Regions from separate parts of the Pseudoalteromonas sp. TP27 genome, predicted to be linked through region 2. Evidence: predicted binding sites of a transcription regulator. Region 2 holds the regulator's gene; each other region holds the start of a gene.
What was found. Region 2 encodes sigma-54, which starts transcription at its own class of promoters, with help from an activator protein. Its sites were predicted from a motif close to GTTGGCACGNNNNTNGNNT; they were not measured.

Region 1 (4,786 bases), on a different contig from region 2:
AACAGGCACAACAAAATATAAAAAATGGGCAGGTAAGTCATATTTACCCATACCCGACAGCACAGCGCTTTATCCATCACTGGTAGACGCAAAGGACACACAATGAATATAAGTAAAATAGATTTAAATTTACTCGTTTACCTCGATACATTACTTCGAGAATGCAACGTAACACGCGCTGCTAATCAATTGAGCATAACGCAACCTGCAATGAGTAATGGCCTTAAACGTCTTCGTAACTTATTTAACGACCCTATTTTGGTTCGTACCAGCGACGGTATGGTGCCTACCGAGCGCGCTTTGGAGTTACAGCCTGTAATACGTGGCATATTAATGACGCTTGAAGAAACTCTCGCACCTAATCGAGAATTTGAGGCAAGCCAAAGTAAACGTGTGTTTAGAATAATGGCCAGCGACTATGCGGCAAGTACATTAGCGCCAAAGCTTTTAAGTAAACTACATGAAGAAGCCCCCGATACTACTTTAGATATACTCACACCAAGTGATGTAACCTTTCATGATGTAGAAAACGGTAAAGTAGATATGGCAATTAACCGCTTTGAAAATTTACCTCAATCTTTTCACCATAAACGTATTTGGAAAGACAGTTTTTGCTGCTTAGTTAAGGCCGACAACCCCATTATTGAAAACTTTAGCCTCGACAGCTACTTAAAAGCACGCCATATATGGGTGAGTAAAACAGGTTTTGGTGTAGGCGTGGGCATGGACCCTAAAGATGTGCAAAAACTTGGTTGGGTTGACGAAGCACTTGCCCACTTTGGTAAACATCGTAACATTGCCACTTTTACGCGTAACTACCATGTAGCGATTCATTTAGCTAAAGAGAAAAATTTGATTGCGACCCTTCCTTCAAAAGCCGCAAATATATATTTAGATGATCCGGGGCTTAAAATTTTAGAGCCACCATTTCCAATTCCTCCTTTTGAGCTTGATATGATTTGGAGCCCATTGTTACATCGCGATGCAAGCCATATATGGTTGCGCCAAAAAGTAGCTGAAGTGGCTGAAGAGCTAAAATAACTTTATTACACAATATGATGTAAAAATTGCTAGGTTAATTTTATGCCTGTTAACTTAGCACTTCATTGAAAAATAATTAAACAAATAAAATCAAACAATTACACAATAATTAAAACGTGGAACATACATTGCTTTTATTAAATTGAACTATACATTCATTTAATTAAAGAGGTCATTATGAACACCCATCAAGGATCAGAAGTAAATCATATTACTGACATCATTCAAGTTATGAACAGCGGCATCGATTTTTATCAAAAAGCACAGGAAAAAATTGAAGACCCTGCTATTGGCGCACTTTTTCAGCGTATGATAGATGCCCGAAAAGTGAGTGTTGAGCGCTTGCAGCCCTATGCAATTAATGAAAAAGGCGAACGCGAAGATGGCTCATCTTTCGCAGTTGAAGCACGACGTGCATACACAGCTTTATTAACTACATTCAGCTCACATAACGACAGCACATATGTAAAAGAGCTTGAGGAAGTGGAAGATAAAACCCTTGCAGAAATTAAAGCTGCAATGGATAAACCACAACCGGCTGATTGCGAAGCTGCACTGGCTAAAACATTATTAACAATGCAGAGCTGCCATGCAGAAATGAGCCGCATGCAAAAAAATTAGTCATTGCTAAAATATAATTAGACCTAGGGCGTGTTGACCTTTCGTGATTAATTTTGCAGCAGACTGTTTGGTATTTAGGGAAGGCAGAGCCTATGTAGTGTGGTTATTCCCCATAAATAGGCGATAACGCAGCATAAATGCCAAACATCCGCTGCCCTTTGAGCTCGATCTAGGGACGATTAACTCTTTGTTGCCTGCATGGATGTAGGTAAGGGGCGTGGGCAGGACGCGAAAGCTTTGCTCGGTTTTACTTACTCTTACAGGGATGTAAGCCATTAAAGTAACGCAGGAGCAGTAACCTAGCCCACTAGGTTACAAACCTCGCGCCGCGATTAAATCGACCCTAGATTGAACAAATTTAAATCCACAAAGATCAACACGCCCTAGTACGATTGGGTTTAATTATTCAACCTAAGCCTAACGTTAGATAAATTTATTATCTAACGTTAGGCTTGTTTACTTTCGGTGGTAAAACATTCAACTGTTTTGCCACCTTCCCGCCAATTTTCATCTCACTTAATAGCCTTAAAATACTCTTTTTTCATTTTTTTTGATTTAAATTTTTTTCGTCACATCTTTGTAAAAATAGCGTTCTATTATTAACCTCACCAATCTGGACTAGACCAGAAAACATGAGGTTCATTTAATGATAAAACGACACGCAATAGCAACGGCAGTATTACTGTGTACCAGCCCGTTATTCATCACTTGTAATGCCATAGCTCAAAACGCAACATTTGTAGGTACGGTAAAAGATAATAAAACACATTTATCAGGTGCGTTAATTAGTATTGTAGGCACTGATAAAAGTACGGTTACCAACTATCAAGGCCAATTTGAACTACCTAAGCTTGATGCGGGTAGCTATCAATTGAAAGTATCTTACTTAGGGTATCAACCTCATTTAATTGATATAAATATTGCAGAAGATGAGGTAAAAAAACTAAAACCAATCACCCTCTTCGCAGTAACAAACGACAATGCTATTGAAGAAATTATTGCCGTAGGACACATTCAACGTGGTGAAATGGCCGCTGCAAATAACCAAAAAAATGCTAAAAGCATTAAAAATATAATCTCTGCAGATGGGATTGGTAAACTCCCCGACCGAAACGCTGCTGAGGCAGTGCAACGCATCCCAGGTGTCTCAATTGAGCGAGATCAAGGCGAGGGTCGCTTTGTTGCCGTTCGCGGTTTACCAGCACAGTGGAGCTCTGCAAGTATAAATGGCGATCGTTTACCTACGGCCGAGGAAGAAACCACCAGCCGCGCCACTGCATTTGACTTTTTCCCCAGCGAACTGATTGAATTTGTTGAGGTATCTAAAGCACTTACACCTGATATTGAAGGCGATGCGATTGGCGGCAACGTAAACTTTGTAACCAAAAAAGCACCCGATGATTTTGTATTTAATACCAATCTTGCTATTGGCCAAAATGAGTTAGCTGATGGTACAAATTACTCAGCTAATGTACTTTACGGAGACAGACTCCTTGATGACAAGTTAGGGTTCTTAATTAATGCGACCGCTTGGCAACGAGATTGGGCTACTGATAACTATGAACCTCGTCGTGGTAATGACGGCTTAGGTATTTATCGATTAGAGCTACGTGATTACACGGGGACACGCGAAACCTATGGCCTCAATGGTGCTATTGAATATCAGCTCGAACAAGGAACGTTAAGTGCTACAGCTATGTATGGCACACTAATAGATGATGAAACGCATTATAAACACCGCATGCGTTTTGATAAAAACCGCGCAGAAGTACAACATATTCGAAATGAATTAATTACTGAAATGACCGGTTTCGAGATTGCCGGTGAGCACTACTTCGGTTACGACAAAACCCTCTCATGGAAACTCTCTAGTTACGAAAACGAGTTTCGTTATGGTGATACGCCTAATACCGATGACAACAGCTATTTTGTCGTGCGATTTGATCAAAAAGATGTTGGCTATCAAGGGCTAGAAGACCGTGGAACGGGTAAAAATTATGCCTATAACACGGTTGATAACGGCAGCGATCCTTGGAATGCAATCAGTAATCACTTACCCAATGGGTTTTCATTCGATCCCAGTAAAGCAAAGCTCTCTTGGGTAGAGCTTTATAAAGTATTCGTTAACGAAAAAGATAAAATTGTCGCCAGCACAGATTTTGAATGGCAACTAGACAGCGATTTAATATTAAAAGTAGGTGCTAAATATCGTGATAAAGAACGCGTAGCGCGTTTTAGTGATGAGTTTTACGCATGGGATGAAGCTCAGTATGGCGTAGCACCTACATTAAGTGACTTTAGTTTGTCAGACCAACCAGGCAGAAATGACTACTTAAATGAGCTAAATGTTGACTATCAAAGTCAATTTTCGCAGGTTGCCGCAACTGATGATTTGGCACAATTTTGGAATGAAAATAAAGAAAAATTTGTACTTGATAAAAGTGAGTCTGCTTTAATCAAAAATGGCGGTGCACTTGGTCGTAATTTTGATGTGAGTGAACAGCACGCATCGTTATACGCAATGGCAACTTATACCTTTAATAGCCAGTGGGAAATGCTAGGTGGATTACGATTAACACAAACCGATACGAAAGTTGACGGTTACCTGTATTTAGCTGACGAGGATAAAGTCATCCCTAGCAGCGCAAGTAACGATTATCTCTCTGTGTTACCAGCATTGCATCTTACCTATCATTTTGATGAGCAAACAAACTATCGCTTAGCGTTAACTCGCTCATTTTCTCGTCCTGATTTTGGCTCCCTTACCCCTGGCGCAACTTATTTAGAAGCAGAAAACGAACTTGTTACTGGTAATCCAGAACTTGATCCTACTTATTCAAATAATCTCGACTTTATGGCTGAGTACTTTTTTGAAAGAGTCGGTTTAATTTCTGCCGGGGTGTTCTACAAAGATATCAGCGACCCTATTTTTCAAAGTAGTTCAATGGGTAAGTTTGGCAATAAAAGTAGCGTCAATATTATTCGCCCAGAAAATGGGGATAGTGCATGGCTTGCTGGAGTTGAAATGGCTTTTAATCGTGACTTAGCCTTTATTAATCCTGCTTTGGAAAGTGTGGGCGTTATGGTCAATGCTACATTTATGGATTCACAAATGAGCATCCCA
Region 2 (4,786 bases):
TCGCTAATAAACTCTAAAATTCTTTTTTTGCTATTAAAAAGGACCGCAGCTTTGCTGCAGTCCTGGCATATAAGTGAGCTTAATTTCATCATATTAGTGTCGAGCAAGCTTCTCTTTGTGTTTAATTACTTGGCGATCTAGCTTGTCGATCAACGAGTCAATGGCAGCATACATATCTTGATGTTCTGTAGAGGCAAAGAGTTCGGCGCCACTTACATGTATTGTCGCTTCTGCTTTTTGGTTTAGTTTTTCTACATCAAGAATGACATGAACATTATTAATATGATCAGAGTGTCTTTCTAGCTTCGCAAATTTAGTACTAATGTAGTCCCTTAGCGAATCGGTTAATTCTACGTGACGACCAGTTAAGTTTAGTTGCATAAGCATTACCCTCTTAGTTTAGCGTCTTAAATCAAACTTTTACGTTGATTTGACGGTGGAATAGCCAGAGATTCGCGATATTTTGCGATTGTACGTCTCGCTACTTTAATTCCTTGCTCAGCCAATATATCCGCTATTTTACTATCACTCAATGGTTTTGCTGAGTTTTCTGCTGCGATTAATTTTCTGATGAGCGCACGTATTGCTGTAGAAGAACATTCACCCCCATTTTCGGTGCTTACATGGCTTGAGAAAAAGTATTTAAGCTCAAATATGCCACGAGGTGTGTGCATATATTTTTGAGTTGTTACGCGCGAAATTGTTGATTCGTGCATTTCTACCATTTCAGCAACATCATTTAAAACCATCGGTTTCATAGCCTCAGGGCCGTGTTCAAAAAAGCCTTGTTGCTGCTTAACAATACAATTAGTTACTTTTAATAGTGTGTCATTTCTACTTTCTAAGCTTTTAATAAACCATTTAGCTTCTTGTAAATGTGAGCGAATAAACTGGCTATCACCACTTGATTTTACAGTGCGAGACATTGCCGCATATTGGCTATTAACACGAATTTTAGGCATGCTATCTGGGTTTAATTCAACAACCCAGCGGCCTTTAATTTTTTTAACTGACACATCAGGAATAACATACTCAGACTCTTCTCTTACAATAGTATCTGCAGGCTTAGGGCTAAGAGTATGTATTAATGTCATTACTTCTTTAAGCTCTTCTTCTTTGAGCTTAGTCTTCTTCATTAATGTACGATAGTCACGAGCAGCTAATAAATCAATATGCTCGGTTAAAATCATTTTAGTTTCATTAATGTAAGGTGTTTCTTTATCAAACTGGTTAAGCTGAATACATAAACACTCTTGTAAACTACGTGCAGCAATACCTACAGGATCAAACAGTTGGATGCGCTTTAATACAGCTTCAATTTCATCAAGTTCAACTTCGTTATCTTCTTCGTTTTCTTGATTAAAGCTTTCTAAAATCTCTTCGCAGCTTAGTGTTAAAATACCTGAATCATCAACGGCTTCTACGATAGCAATAGCAATAGCTTCATCGGTAGGACTAAATGGCGTTAATTGTAACTGCCACATTAAGTACTCGTGGAGCGTCTCTGTTGAGGCGCCTTGGTAGATTGACTCGTCTTCAGGCATTGGACCTGATGATGCTGCAGGAGCAGCACTCATGTACTCATCCCAGCTAACATCCATAGCCATGTCGTCACTTAGCGTGTCTTTTGCAAGTGCTTCACCACTATCTTGTTCGTATTCGCTTGGAGCATCGTCGGCCGATGCGCTAACAGTTATGTCATCGGTATCTGCTTTTTGCTCGTTTTTACCAGCAGCGTCTTCGGAATAGTCTGGTTCTTCAACCTCTAATAGCGGGTTGCTGTCGAGAGCTTCTTGTATTTCTTGCTGGAGATCCAATGTACTGAGTTGCAACAAACGAATAGCTTGTTGCAGCTGTGGAGTCATTGTAAGTTGCTGGCCCATGCGCAGCTGTAGTGATTGCCTCATGTATCTCTAACAATCCTTTTATGTTGTTATAATTAATACTAGCAGATGCTTAAAGACATGGCGTAAATGTTACAGCCTAAATTGCTCGCCTAAGTAAACATCGCGTACTGTTTTATCATTTAATACGTGTTCTGGAGTACCTGATGCAATCAGCTCCCCATGAGAAACAATGTAGGCTTTTTCACAAACATCAAGGGTTTCTCTTACGTTATGATCGGTAATTAATACACCAATCCCACGATTTTTGAGATGTTCTATTATTTTCTTTATATCTAATACCGAAATCGGGTCAACACCTGCAAATGGTTCATCCAATAATATAAATTTAGGATCGGCTGCCAGCGCACGTGCTATTTCCACGCGGCGACGTTCGCCACCCGACAATGCCATACCTTGGCTATCACGAATGTGTTGTATGCTAAATTCATCTAATAATTTATCGAGCGTGTCTTCTCGGGCTTGCTTATTTAACTCTTTGCGTGTTTCTAAAATTGCCATTAAGTTTTGATAAACAGTCAGTTTTCTAAAAATTGAAGACTCTTGTGGTAAGTAGCCAATGCCTAATCTAGCACGACTATGCATAGGTAAAAGAGTAATATCGTTATCATCGATAGAAATTTTACCTTTGTCGCTAGGTACAAGTCCCACAATCATATAAAACGTGGTGGTTTTACCTGCGCCGTTAGGACCAAGTAAACCAACAATACTGCCTGCTTTGACTTCAAGGCCGACGTTTTTGACAACTTCACGACCTTTATAGCTCTTTGCTAATAGTTCTGCTTTTAATGTACTCATGGCTGACCTTTATCGTCTTTTTTGCTTTTTTTAGTTTCGATAGGCACTAAAATCGTGTGAACGCGGTCAGTTGAGTTTTCATCTTTTTCGGCACTGATTAGCTGTTGTTCTATATCGTAGGTAATACTTTTGGCATTAATTTTTTGTCCTGCTTGCGATACTTCTGCATTACCAACGAGCGTTAAAAAACGTTTAGATACATCGTAACGAACTTCGTCTGCACTGGCGCTCATAGTTGTGCCATCTGATTGCTTCTCTTCAAAGCGAGCAGGGCTACCCGTGGCAATTAATAGTTGCTGGTTATCACCAAGTTCATCGCGCTTATGTACTTCGAGGCGGTCTGCTGTAATTCGGCGATTACCGTGAATAATCTCAACGTTTTTCTCAAAAATACCCACGTTAGCTTTTAATTGGCCTTCTTGCTTATCGGCGCTTATTGAAATTTGATTTGCAGCAGATAGCGAGTTTTGTTCTGCAGCATTACTATTAAACGCTAGTATAAGTGTAGGAATAATAAGTGATTTTAATATTTTATTGGTCATAATATATGGTTCGCGTATGGTTAATTAGTTTTATCACTTCGGTTTTTAAGTCGGCTTCTAGGCCTTTACCAGTGATTTTTAAATTGGGTCCAGTGATGATAACGGGTTGCTCCGAACGCATTGTTAATAGCTTTATATCTACCTGAATATTATCAGCATTGATTTTGTCTATCATGGCGTTATCGGTTAAGTTTTTGGCAACCACATTGCCTTCTAAAATTAATTGCTTGTCTTCGTATAATGTTGCTTCGTCTGCATTTATTTGCCACGTTTGCTTTTCGTTATATAAAGTAAAAATAGGTTTTTCGAAAAATGTAAAACCTAATTGCTGATATAGCTCCATTTTAGCCGCAGTGACTTTGTGGCTAATTTTACCTTGCTCGTCATAGGCTGTTTGTTTGAGTTCAATAGCTATGTAGTCAGGTTTTGCAATAACTTCAGACTCAGCCTGAGGTGCAACATTAGTTTGTGTAAAATAAGGGTACCAAAGCCAAACCATACAGCTAATGAATAAAACGCTTAATATTATGCGCGCTGCATTCATGAACTAGTGCCTTGTGTAGTCAATGCTTTACCATTTTCAAGCATGAGCAAGTCGGTAAGCTCTCTTACTGCGCCAAAGCCGCCAGGCATTTGCGTTACATAGTGTGATAAACGCTTTATAAGCGGATGAGCATCATTTACTGCAATAGCAAAGCCGACTAATTCCATAACGGGCATGTCAGGGCCATCATCACCAATATAAGCAATTTGTTCATCGCTAAGGTTAAGTTTATCTTTTAGCTCTTGATAGGCAACGAGCTTATTTTCTTGGCCTTGATAAATATGCTGTACGGTTAAGCTGCTCATACGTTGTTGCACTATTTTTGAATGACGACCAGTAATTACAGCCACTTCAAAGCCACTGTTTATAAGCGCTTTAATGCCAAAACCATCTTTTGTATTAAATGCTTTTAGCTCTTCACCTTGATTGCCAAGATAAATACGGCCATCAGAAAATACACCATCAATATCGCATATAAGTAGCTTTACTTTTTTAGCGCGTGCTTTTGCATCATCGCTCAGCGGTTGATAGAGTTCTTCAAATTGCATTTATAACACTCCTGCCTTTAATAGGTCTTGCATATTTAGTGCGCCAATAGGCTGATTTAGCTCATTGACGACGATTAAGCCATTTATACGTTTGTGTTCCATAATATTAAGCGCTTCAGCGGCTAAAATATCTTGCGTAGCCGTAGTACATGACTTAGTCATAACAACATCTATTTGTGTTGTATGAATATCAATTCTTTGCTCTAAAATACGACGCAAATCGCCATCGGTAAATAATCCCACGAGCTGCTGATTTTCATCAACAATGGCTGTCATACCTAAACCTTTAGCAGACATTTCAATAAGGGCGTCTTTAACTGTTTGTGAAACATCAATAATAGGTGTATTTGCGCCGCTGTGCATAACATCTTTTAAAGTAAGTAATAAGCGCTTGCCTAAACTACCACCTGGGTGAGATAGCGCGAAGTCATCAGCAGTAAACCCGCGAGC
Region 3 (4,786 bases), on a different contig from region 2:
TCCATTTTAGAGGGTAGTAACATGAACAGCTTTAAAACTTTATGTCTAATTGTATTATTAGGCTGGCAGTTTACTGCCAGTGCCGAGCGCATAAAAGATGTATCTATGGTTGAAGGTGTACGTTCAAACCAGTTGGTAGGCTATGGTTTAGTAGTAGGCTTACCTGGTACTGGCGAGCAAAATTCATATACTCAACAAAGTTTTAGAGGCATGTTGAATAACTTTGGTATTACATTACCTTCAACTCAAAGTCCTAAAATTAAAAATGTTGCGGCTGTCGCAGTGCATGCTGAACTACCTGCATTTAGAAAGCCTGGGCAAACAATAGATATAACTGTTTCTTCTATTGGCAGTGCAGGCAGCTTACGTGGTGGTACTTTATTACAAACTTTTTTAAAAGGTGTAGATGGTAACGTGTACGCAATTGCGCAAGGTAGCTTAATTGTAGGTGGTTTTGGAGCTGAAGGCTTAGATGGTAGTAAAGTTGTTATGAACACTCCCACTGTTGGTCGTATACCCAATGGCGCAACTGTTGAGCGCACCGTAGAAAGCCCATTCATGCAAGGTGACTTTATTACCTTTAATCTAAACCGTCCTGATTTTACAACGGCTAAACGTTTAGAAAAAACAATTAACGATTTGGTTGGTCCAAATAGCGCGCAAGCAATTGACTCTGTTTCCGTTCGTGTTGTTGCACCAAGAGATGCCTCGCAACGTGTGTCGTATTTATCAACACTCGAAAATTTAGAATTTAAGCCAGCTGATATGGCAGCTAAAATAATAGTTAATTCGCGTACTGGCACTATTGTTATAGGTAAAAACGTTAAGCTTCAACCTGCAGCTATTACTCACGGCGGCTTAACCGTAACAATTGCAGAGCAACAAAATGTGACGCAACCCAACCCGCTAGGTGCAGGGGATACTGTTGTCACGCAGCAGAGTATTATTGATGTAAACCAAGATGACTCGCGCGCATTTGTATTTAATCCAGGTGTGAGCTTAGATGATTTAGTGCGTGCAATTAATGAAGTAGGTGCAGCACCTGGTGACTTAATGGCTATTTTAGAGGCATTAAAAGAAGCGGGCGCAATTAATGGCCAGTTAGTTGTTATTTAAATATTATAGGCACACAGATTACGTATTACTTAAAGCCCTATATCTTTCAAACAAGATATAGGGCTTTTTTATTTACAGTAACTCAAAATTATTATATTTATCATTTTATTCGGTAGTGGCTCAATTTTTGCATTTTTAACTGCATTATTCATTTTGTGTCAAAAAGCCGATGGAAACGAACCACCTCGATAAGCAAAACTTTTTTGATTTAGGCAACTTAAACTCACTTCGACAAGAAGCCTTAACAAGTGGCGACGCATCGACAGATGCTTCTAAAGCTGCGCTTAAAAAAGCGGCTGCACAATTTGAAGCAATATTTACGCAAATGTTGCTCAAAGGTATGCGCAAAGCAAATGAAGCATTTGAGGACAAAGAAAGCCCATTTAATTCAAGTAGCGTAAAGTTTTTTGAAGAAATGCACGACCAACAACTTTCATCTGAATTGTCATCTAATGGCTCATTAGGGCTGGCTGATTTAATCGTTCAACAACTCTCCCCTGATGCTAAAAACTACACGCCAAGCTCAGTACTCAGAACGAGCAATGATTTTTTAAGTGAGCAGCGTGCAGGCACAGAGTTGCCGCATCAACAGCATAAAAAAGAAATCATTCCATTAACTGATAACAAAGTTACAGAAGAGGCTAAGTCGAATGACAATAAGGCAAACTTCGACACTGCCGAAGAGTTTGTAAGTTCAGTGTGGGAGCATGCAAAAACAGCGGCTAAAAAAATTGGTTTAAACCCAGCCGTTATGGTTGCACAAGCAGCACTTGAAACAGGTTGGGGCAAGCATATCATTAATAAAAGTGATGGCGGCAGTTCAAATAACTTATTTAATATTAAGTCAGATAAAAGCTGGGAAGGCGATAAAGCAAGCAAAGTAACGCTTGAATTTGAGCAAGGTACACCCGTTAAAAAACAAGCAAGCTTTAGGGCATATGATTCAATTAAAGACAGCGTTAATGATTTTGTAGATTTTTTAACGCAAAACCCACGCTATAAAGAAGCATTACAAAATACAGCAAAACCAAATGACTTTTTAGACTCTCTTCAAAAAGCTGGTTATGCAACAGACCCAAATTATGCGGATAAAATTAAACAAGTACTTAATAGTACTGAGCTTAAAAATATTGCAACAAACATTATCCGCCAAGGAGTAAAGTAATATGTCGTTTAATTTATTAAACATTGCAAATTCTGGGATAAGAGCAAGTTCTGATTTACTGCAAACGACAAGTAAAAATATTACCAATGTAAACACGGAAGGTTACGTACGTGAACGGACCGAACATACCACGATGATTGATAATCAAGTGGGAGTAGGCGAGACGTACCGTTTACTTAATGAATTTGCACAAAAACAATTAAACAGAGATACATCAAATAAAACATTTTTTGATCAGTTTGAAAGTGAAGCAAACCGAATTGATACGTTATTTTCACAAGAGTCAAATAGTGTGTCAACGAGCATAAATTCATTTTTTAATAATGTTCAAGAAGCACTCAATCAACCATCATCATCTGTTGCTCGCTCTTTAGTTATGAGTGATGCAGAAAACCTACTTGATCAGATGGATAGGCTTTCGGGAATTGTAGTTGAACAAAAACGAGTAGTCGATGAGCAATTACAAATATTCTCTACTGAAGCTAATACTTTAATCGAAAATATTAGCTCTTTAAATCAAGAAATTGTCGGAATTAACGGTACTAATAGTGCCTCAGATGCTAGCTCTGCTTACAACGAGCGTGATAAAGCGATACGTAACTTATCTGAATTAATAGATATTGAAACGCTTGATGGGCCAAATGGTGAAAAGCTTGTATTTATGGGAACCGGCGAAGCTGTCGTTATGCAAAATGGTACTTTTAATCTATTTTCTATGAGTGCAGACCCAGATCCTAACTTTCAAGAGCTTCGCTTAGATGTCAATGGTGGAAAAGCGGTGCCGTTAGATGTTGATGCTAGTAAATTAAAAGGGAAAATTGGTGGATTGCTTGCTTTTCGAGATGATATTTTAATCCCTACACAAAATCAACTAGGTCAAATGGGGCTGGCAATAGCTGATTCTTTCAATCAACAAAATCATTTAGGTATGGATGCAAGTGGTCAGCTTGGCGGTGATATATTTGAAATTCCTAGTGTTGGAGGCTTTCCTTATCAAAACAATACAGGTACGGCCAGTATTACTGCCACTGTAGAGCCTGGTATGGGTAGTGAGTTACCAGCAAGTGATTTTATTATTACTTATACAGCAAATCCTAATGAAGTCAGTATTCAACCAATTGACAATAAAGGTGAGCCGCTTGGAAATCCTTCACTAGCTAATGTAGTGGCCGGTGTTATTGACTCGTCAACAGTTGTGAGCGGAGAGTCTTTTGGTTTGCAAATAAGTGTAGTGGGTGCTGCAAATGCAGGAGATCAATTTCAAGTAAAGTTAAACTCAGGTGCGGCTGGTAACATATCTTTGCTTACTGGGCGCGGTGAAGACTTAGCACTTGCCTCACCAGTGAGAACCGCCGCAGATGTTGATAACACAGGCACGGCTTCAATTTCTGCAGGAGAAGTTAGCGATGTTACAACGGGTAGCTTTACTACTTCCCCATTAGCATTAGCGAATGGACCTATTAATATAGTAAAAACAGCGAATCCAGATGAGTATATAATTTCAGACAACATAAATACCACGACGGTTACAATAATTCCTCCGGCTAATAATCTGCTTAATCAAGCTGGCGGCGCATTTGCAACTTATGGGTTTGACTTTAATATTGAAGGTACACCGGCGGCTGGCGATAGTTTTACTCTAGAATTTAATGAAGGTGGCTTTGATGATAATCGTAACGGTTTAAAACTCGCTGAATTGCAAAATGGCGACCTAGTGCGTCAAAATGTAGTCACTAGTACTAGTGCCGATAATCATAAAACGTTTAACCAAGCATATGCAGGATTGGTTACTGAAATTGGTGTGGTAACTAGTCAGGCTAGAACGAATGGAGCCGCATTTGATGCACTCGCTGAGCAATCAGAGGCATGGTATGAGTCTTTATCTGGTGTGAACCTTGATGAAGAAGCAGCCAATTTACTACGTTTTCAGCAATCTTATGCGGCCTCAGCTCAGGTGCTTTCTGCCGCTCGTTCTATTTTTGAGACTTTACTCAGTGCTGCGAGGTAATTATGCGCTTATCAAATAACTTAATGTATCAAAATAATATTAATAAAATACTCGATAACCAACAAGGTGTGGCCGGTGCGCAAGAACGTGTAAATACAGGGCAAAAGTATTTAACTGTTTCAGAAGGCCCAGCAGCAATATCTCAAGGAATGTTGTATTCAAATAAAATTCAAACGAATGAGCAGCATACTAAAAATATTAATCAGCTAAAAGGTCGATTAGAAACCGAAGAAAGTATTTTATCGGGAATGAATGACGCTATTTTAGAAGCGCAGATGCTAACTATTCAAGCAGGTAATGGGTCACTCAGCAAAGATGCGCTAGCGTCAATTGCAGGAGAGCTACAAGAGTTACAAAAATCATTACTTAACTTAATGAATACTCAGTCAGAAGGTGGAGAGTACATTTTTTCTGGTTACCAAGATGATATTCAGACGTATACCTTTAATAGTGTCGATGGGAAATATGAATATCAAGGAGATCAAGGACAACATGAA
Region 4 (4,786 bases), on a different contig from region 2:
ATTTCTTGTAAACCAAGCCCTTCGGCAACTTTGTTTGCGAGGGTTTCGTCAATATTTAATAAATGCGATACCAAACGCTCTCGTATTGGTACATGCTCAACTTTAGAAAGCTCAAACACGTACGCAGATTGAATATGTACTTGCTCTACCTCTGTTTGGCTTAAGTAAAACTGACGAGCTTGACTGTAGTGATCACTAAATGTGTCTGAGCGATAGCGTAGCTTGTCACCACTCATTTGTTCTGATGAACTTTTGAACCCATGTGCAGGGCATTCACGAGGATTATTTTCGCTTGCGCTCCATGAGTTAGGTTCGTAATTAACACGTCCTTTAGGGTTTTGCATTGCCATGTGACCATCTTGCTGAAAATGTCTCATTGGGCACTTAGGTGCATTAACCGGGATCTGTGTAAAGTTAGGGCCACCAAGGCGCTTTGTTTGCGTATCAAGGTATGAAAAATTACGCCCTTGTAAAAGAGGATCTGGAGTAAAGTCGAGCCCTGGCACAATGTTTTGAGTACAAAATGCAACTTGCTCTGTTTCTGCAAAAAAGTTATCAACTACACGGTTAAGCACCATTTTCCCCACTATTTTAACGGGTACTTGCTCTTCTGGTATGAGTTTAGTGGCATCGAACACATCAAATTCAAACTCATCAGCAAACTGCTGATCAAATACTTGAACACCTAATTCCCACTCTGGGTAGTCACCATTACCAATGGACTCCCACATGTCGCGGCGATGAAAATCAGGATCTGCGCCATTTAATTTAAGTGCCTCGTTCCACACAACTGACTGCATACCGCCTTTTGGTTTCCAATGAAACTTCACGTATTTTTCATCACCTTCGCCATTAATAAACTTAAATGTATGAACCCCAAAACCTTCCATAAATCGCAACGAACGCGGAATAGCCCTATCAGACATTGCCCATGTAACCATGTGCATTGATTCTGGCGATAAACTTACAAAATCCCAAAAGTTATCGTGTGCGGTTTGCGCTTGCGGAAAGCCTCGGTCGGGCTCAGCTTTAGCCGAATGAACCAAATCAGGAAATTTCATAGCATCTTGAATAAAAAACACCGGAATATTGTTACCCACTAAATCCCAGTTACCTTCTTGAGTATAAAATTTAACGGCAAAACCGCGTACATCACGTGCTAAATCCGGAGAGCCCTTGTTACCGGCAACAGTAGAAAAGCGCGTAAACACAGGTGTTTTTTCACCTTTACGTTTAAAAATATCGGCGCTAGTTAATTCCTCTAGAGAATCATAGGTTTCAAAGTACCCATGTGCCCCGTAACCTCGTGCATGAACTACTCGCTCTGGAATGCGCTCGTGGTCAAAATGAAAAAGCTTTTCGCGAAGTACCTGATCTTCCATTAAACCTGGGCCACGCTTACCTACCTTTAACGAGTTTTGATCGTCGCTCACAGGGCAACCTTGCGCTGTAGTCATTGTTGGGTAGCCATCTGATGCGCTTTGATGTAGCTCGCCGCCTTTTCCTTTATTACCTGCGTATTTAAATGATTCAGCCATGTTTAGTCCTTCATTACAAATTAGTTAGTGGATAAATTTTTGCTTAAACAGCTAAAAGCAATTTCACTAAATGCAAAATAAAGACCAGCTAATCAAGCCAGTAAAAACAGCGATTCACGGTAAAAAAGTGAGTAATAAGTGGTGTCAAAAATAGAAAAACTTACAGAGCCTTGTAAGTTTTTCAAGATCATAAAAAGGACGCTTTAAAAAGTACCTTTAATTTAAATGATTAATCTTTACTTTAATTTCTGTCGCTGTTGTTTATAGCGCTATATTTGCTGGTACTCATACCAATTTAGTTATTCTACCTGCCACCGTTACTTTGTATCAATCAGCCTAGCGTTTGCCTATGGCTTATACAATGTAGTGCGGGAGATCAAAAAAGGATACAAACCAACACTTGCCTATTCACTCGAGTCGATGTTTAGAATCACTGCTAACGAATGGAGCTTTGCAATATTACTACTTATTATAATGATCGCTTCGATACGCCTAGCAGCGCTAATTAATGCACTATATTCAAACCATGTAAGCTAATATCGAAAGATAAGCAGGCCCTAGCCTTAGATATTATTCACTTTAATAGTATTAAAACACCCAAATAGCGTGTAAAAAAGGCTGATTTTCAATTTCTTCAGTACCGAGCTTGTTATACCAGTAGCGCCACTCTATCCCCACCATTAATTCGCGTGGGTTTAAGTTAAGGTTTTGCCCTACATCCCAATGCACTGCAGGTTGCGCTAAAAGCCATTCATTTACACTATTACCAAGCTCATCATCGCGACCCGAAATATATTCAACGTGGCCGGTAAAATAAAATGCTTGGCTACCAAACGAAAAAGGTGCGCCCCATGCAAGGTCTATAAAAAGGCTATTATCTTGTTTAGCTAGCTGATCTTTTTGTACACCGCCGTTAGCATCAATGTACCCTGCAAAAGTAGTGGTTAAAAAATCAAACCCAGGGGCATCCCAACTTAGTTTTACACCTGGCGTGTATTTCATTAAGCCTTCTTCGCCTGCATTAATACCAAACACTAAACCTGTATCTTTTATTGGGCCATAACTTAATGAAGTATCAAGTGCTTTAGATAAACTAAGTGTTGTGTACCACTCGCCATAAATACCCGTATCTTGAAAACCATCGGTAAGGCTATCGTTTAAAAAGTCTATAAAAAAGTAGTTGTCGCCTAAGTCATGCTCAGATGCATGCTCTAAAGTATAAGTACGTGTAAAAGACGACTCCCCTGTGAAAGGATTTAAAGCATCGCCAAAATTTGTGTGCAGTTGCGTAACGCTCCAATTTTGTGCCACTACAGAGTGAGACAAAAGCAGTATGTATGCAGTAAACAGTGTGTTTATAAATTTCATAAGTTGCTAACATAACTCCAGTTAAAATGCGGCAGGAGTATACCAGTGAGCATTTACTAACTAAAGAGTGGGCGTTATTAAAAAGAGTGATTTTTAATAAATTAATTAAATAAATAAAATCAATCGAAATTTACCATCCATTAATAGCATGAGACTCTGTGCAAATTTTACAATTAAATGCATATTTTTCATAAAAAAAACCAGGATAGTACTTAAATTAATAGGGCTTGAGTTTAGCCATCCCCTTTAAATAAAGGCTTACAGGTTAAATTACAGTATTCGGCACAAGCATTGCTTTATATAGCTCAAGTTATGTTTGTAGAGTTATTTCAACTACAGGCACAAAATCACATAACAGGAGACATTATGAGTAATACAAATAAAGTAGCCGAATTTACTGCACCAGGTATGGACAATGAAGCCGCGCAAAGCACTATTGAAACTCTCGATAATCGCATGGTTGCGTTAATCGATTTGCAACTTACTTTAAAGCATATTCACTGGAATGTAGTTGGCCCTAACTTTATTGGCGTGCACGAAATGATAGACCCTCAGGTTGATATTGTTCGCGAAATGACAGATACAATTGCAGAGCGAATTGCGACTCTTGGTGGAGTGCCCGTTGGTACGCCTAAATCAATTGTCGATCGCCGCACATGGAAAGAATACTCTGTAGGTAAAGGTTTAGTAACCGAACATTTAGCTGCGCTTGATAAAGTATACAACGGCGTTAATGCCGATCACCGCAAAGCAATTGAAACTCTTTCTGAACTAGATCCGGTGTCTGAAGATATGATCACCAGCCAATTAGCCGATTTAGAGCAATTTCAGTGGTTTATTCGCGCTCACTTAGAATCATCTACAGGCGAGCTAAAAAGCTAATATATTTAATCTAAGAAAGCCCAGCATTAATATGCTGGGCTTTTTTTTGCGTAAAAATCACTCTATTTATAATGATATATAGATGTGTATCAGTAAGCTCTAATACAAAGTTCATATAAAAACAATAGAAAATTGGTATTACCAAAAAAGTAACCAAAATAAAATTGAATGACTTTATACTCCTCACTACATCGCAAGTTTACAAGCCATACCCAACCTTTAATGAATACCTCATTATTTTTAACATCACTTAAAAAGCAAACTAAACATGTATAAAATTACATCGCAAAAGCTCAAAATAGCATCTAAACCCGCATTAAATAGTACAAATAATATAAAAAAACACCTTTGGTAAAGATACTTTAATAAAATTCATTCAAAATACAAAAAAATAAAAAGCAACCTAAGTCATTAAAATTATTAAATATAAGAAAAATAAAACAGCATTTTGTAATACAAGTTGTGAACTTTTGGTAAACAAAGGTTGTAATAAAAGCTGAATTGGACTAATTTCAACCATACCACCTGTATTACACAATGCAGAAAAAAGAAGCTGAATTGGTTAACCAAGCCAGATAACAATACACACAATGACGTAAGTCGTACCCAAACGGGAGAGATACATGAAACTCAATCAAATTACTTCAACATTAATTAATAAACACAAAAGAAGTAGCTCTACAACAATCAGTGCTGCAGCCCTTTTATTAATGGCTTCTTCTACTTTAGCTGCGCAAGAAGCAGAAAACACTGCAACCGCAGCTGATGACAATATAGAAGTTATTGAAGTAAAAGGCATTCTTAACAGTATGAAAGCAGCAGCAATGCTTAAACGTACTGATGGTCGTATTGTTGATGCTGTTGTTGCTGAGGATATAGGTAAATTACCGGATAATAATATTGCAGAAGCGCTACAACGTATTACCGGTGTATCTATTAACTCTGATTTTGGTGTGGGTGACAGTGTTTCTATTCGTGGCTTACCGCAAAACCGTGTT

Region 1: a site for sigma-54 is predicted at 1,157-1,175, ahead of PX700_RS06845 (ferritin-like domain-containing protein). Genes of this name have one in related genera too.
Region 3: a site for sigma-54 is predicted at 1,231-1,249, ahead of flgJ (flagellar assembly peptidoglycan hydrolase FlgJ). Genes of this name have one in related genera too.
Region 4: a site for sigma-54 is predicted at 3,185-3,203, ahead of dps (DNA starvation/stationary phase protection protein Dps). Genes of this name have one in related genera too.

The regions. Positions count from the first base shown of each region.
Region 1 covers NZ_JARDAK010000004.1:81,141-85,926, reverse strand. Annotated here, with positions in the region: gene aceK (bifunctional isocitrate dehydrogenase kinase/phosphatase) at 1-86, shown strand, start outside; gene PX700_RS06850 (LysR family transcriptional regulator) at 103-1,041, shown strand; gene PX700_RS06845 (ferritin-like domain-containing protein) at 1,219-1,662, shown strand; gene PX700_RS06840 (TonB-dependent receptor) at 2,309-4,786, shown strand, end outside.
Region 2 covers NZ_JARDAK010000012.1:34,633-39,418, forward strand. Annotated here, with positions in the region: gene ptsN (PTS IIA-like nitrogen regulatory protein PtsN) at 1-89, opposite strand, end outside; gene hpf (ribosome hibernation promoting factor) at 94-381, opposite strand; gene PX700_RS14125 (RNA polymerase factor sigma-54) at 408-1,907, opposite strand; gene lptB (LPS export ABC transporter ATP-binding protein) at 1,977-2,702, opposite strand; gene lptA (lipopolysaccharide transport periplasmic protein LptA) at 2,699-3,244, opposite strand; gene lptC (LPS export ABC transporter periplasmic protein LptC) at 3,234-3,788, opposite strand; gene kdsC (3-deoxy-manno-octulosonate-8-phosphatase KdsC) at 3,785-4,336, opposite strand; gene PX700_RS14150 (KpsF/GutQ family sugar-phosphate isomerase) at 4,337-4,786, opposite strand, start outside.
Region 3 covers NZ_JARDAK010000005.1:133,151-137,936, forward strand. Annotated here, with positions in the region: gene flgH (flagellar basal body L-ring protein FlgH) at 1-10, shown strand, start outside; gene PX700_RS08350 (flagellar basal body P-ring protein FlgI) at 22-1,116, shown strand; gene flgJ (flagellar assembly peptidoglycan hydrolase FlgJ) at 1,286-2,281, shown strand; gene flgK (flagellar hook-associated protein FlgK) at 2,283-4,289, shown strand; gene flgL (flagellar hook-associated protein FlgL) at 4,292-4,786, shown strand, end outside.
Region 4 covers NZ_JARDAK010000017.1:27,109-31,894, reverse strand. Annotated here, with positions in the region: gene PX700_RS16865 (catalase) at 1-1,538, opposite strand, end outside; gene PX700_RS16860 (hypothetical protein) at 1,905-2,075, shown strand; gene PX700_RS16855 (nucleoside-binding protein) at 2,127-2,906, opposite strand; gene dps (DNA starvation/stationary phase protection protein Dps) at 3,273-3,788, shown strand; gene PX700_RS16845 (TonB-dependent receptor) at 4,412-4,786, shown strand, end outside.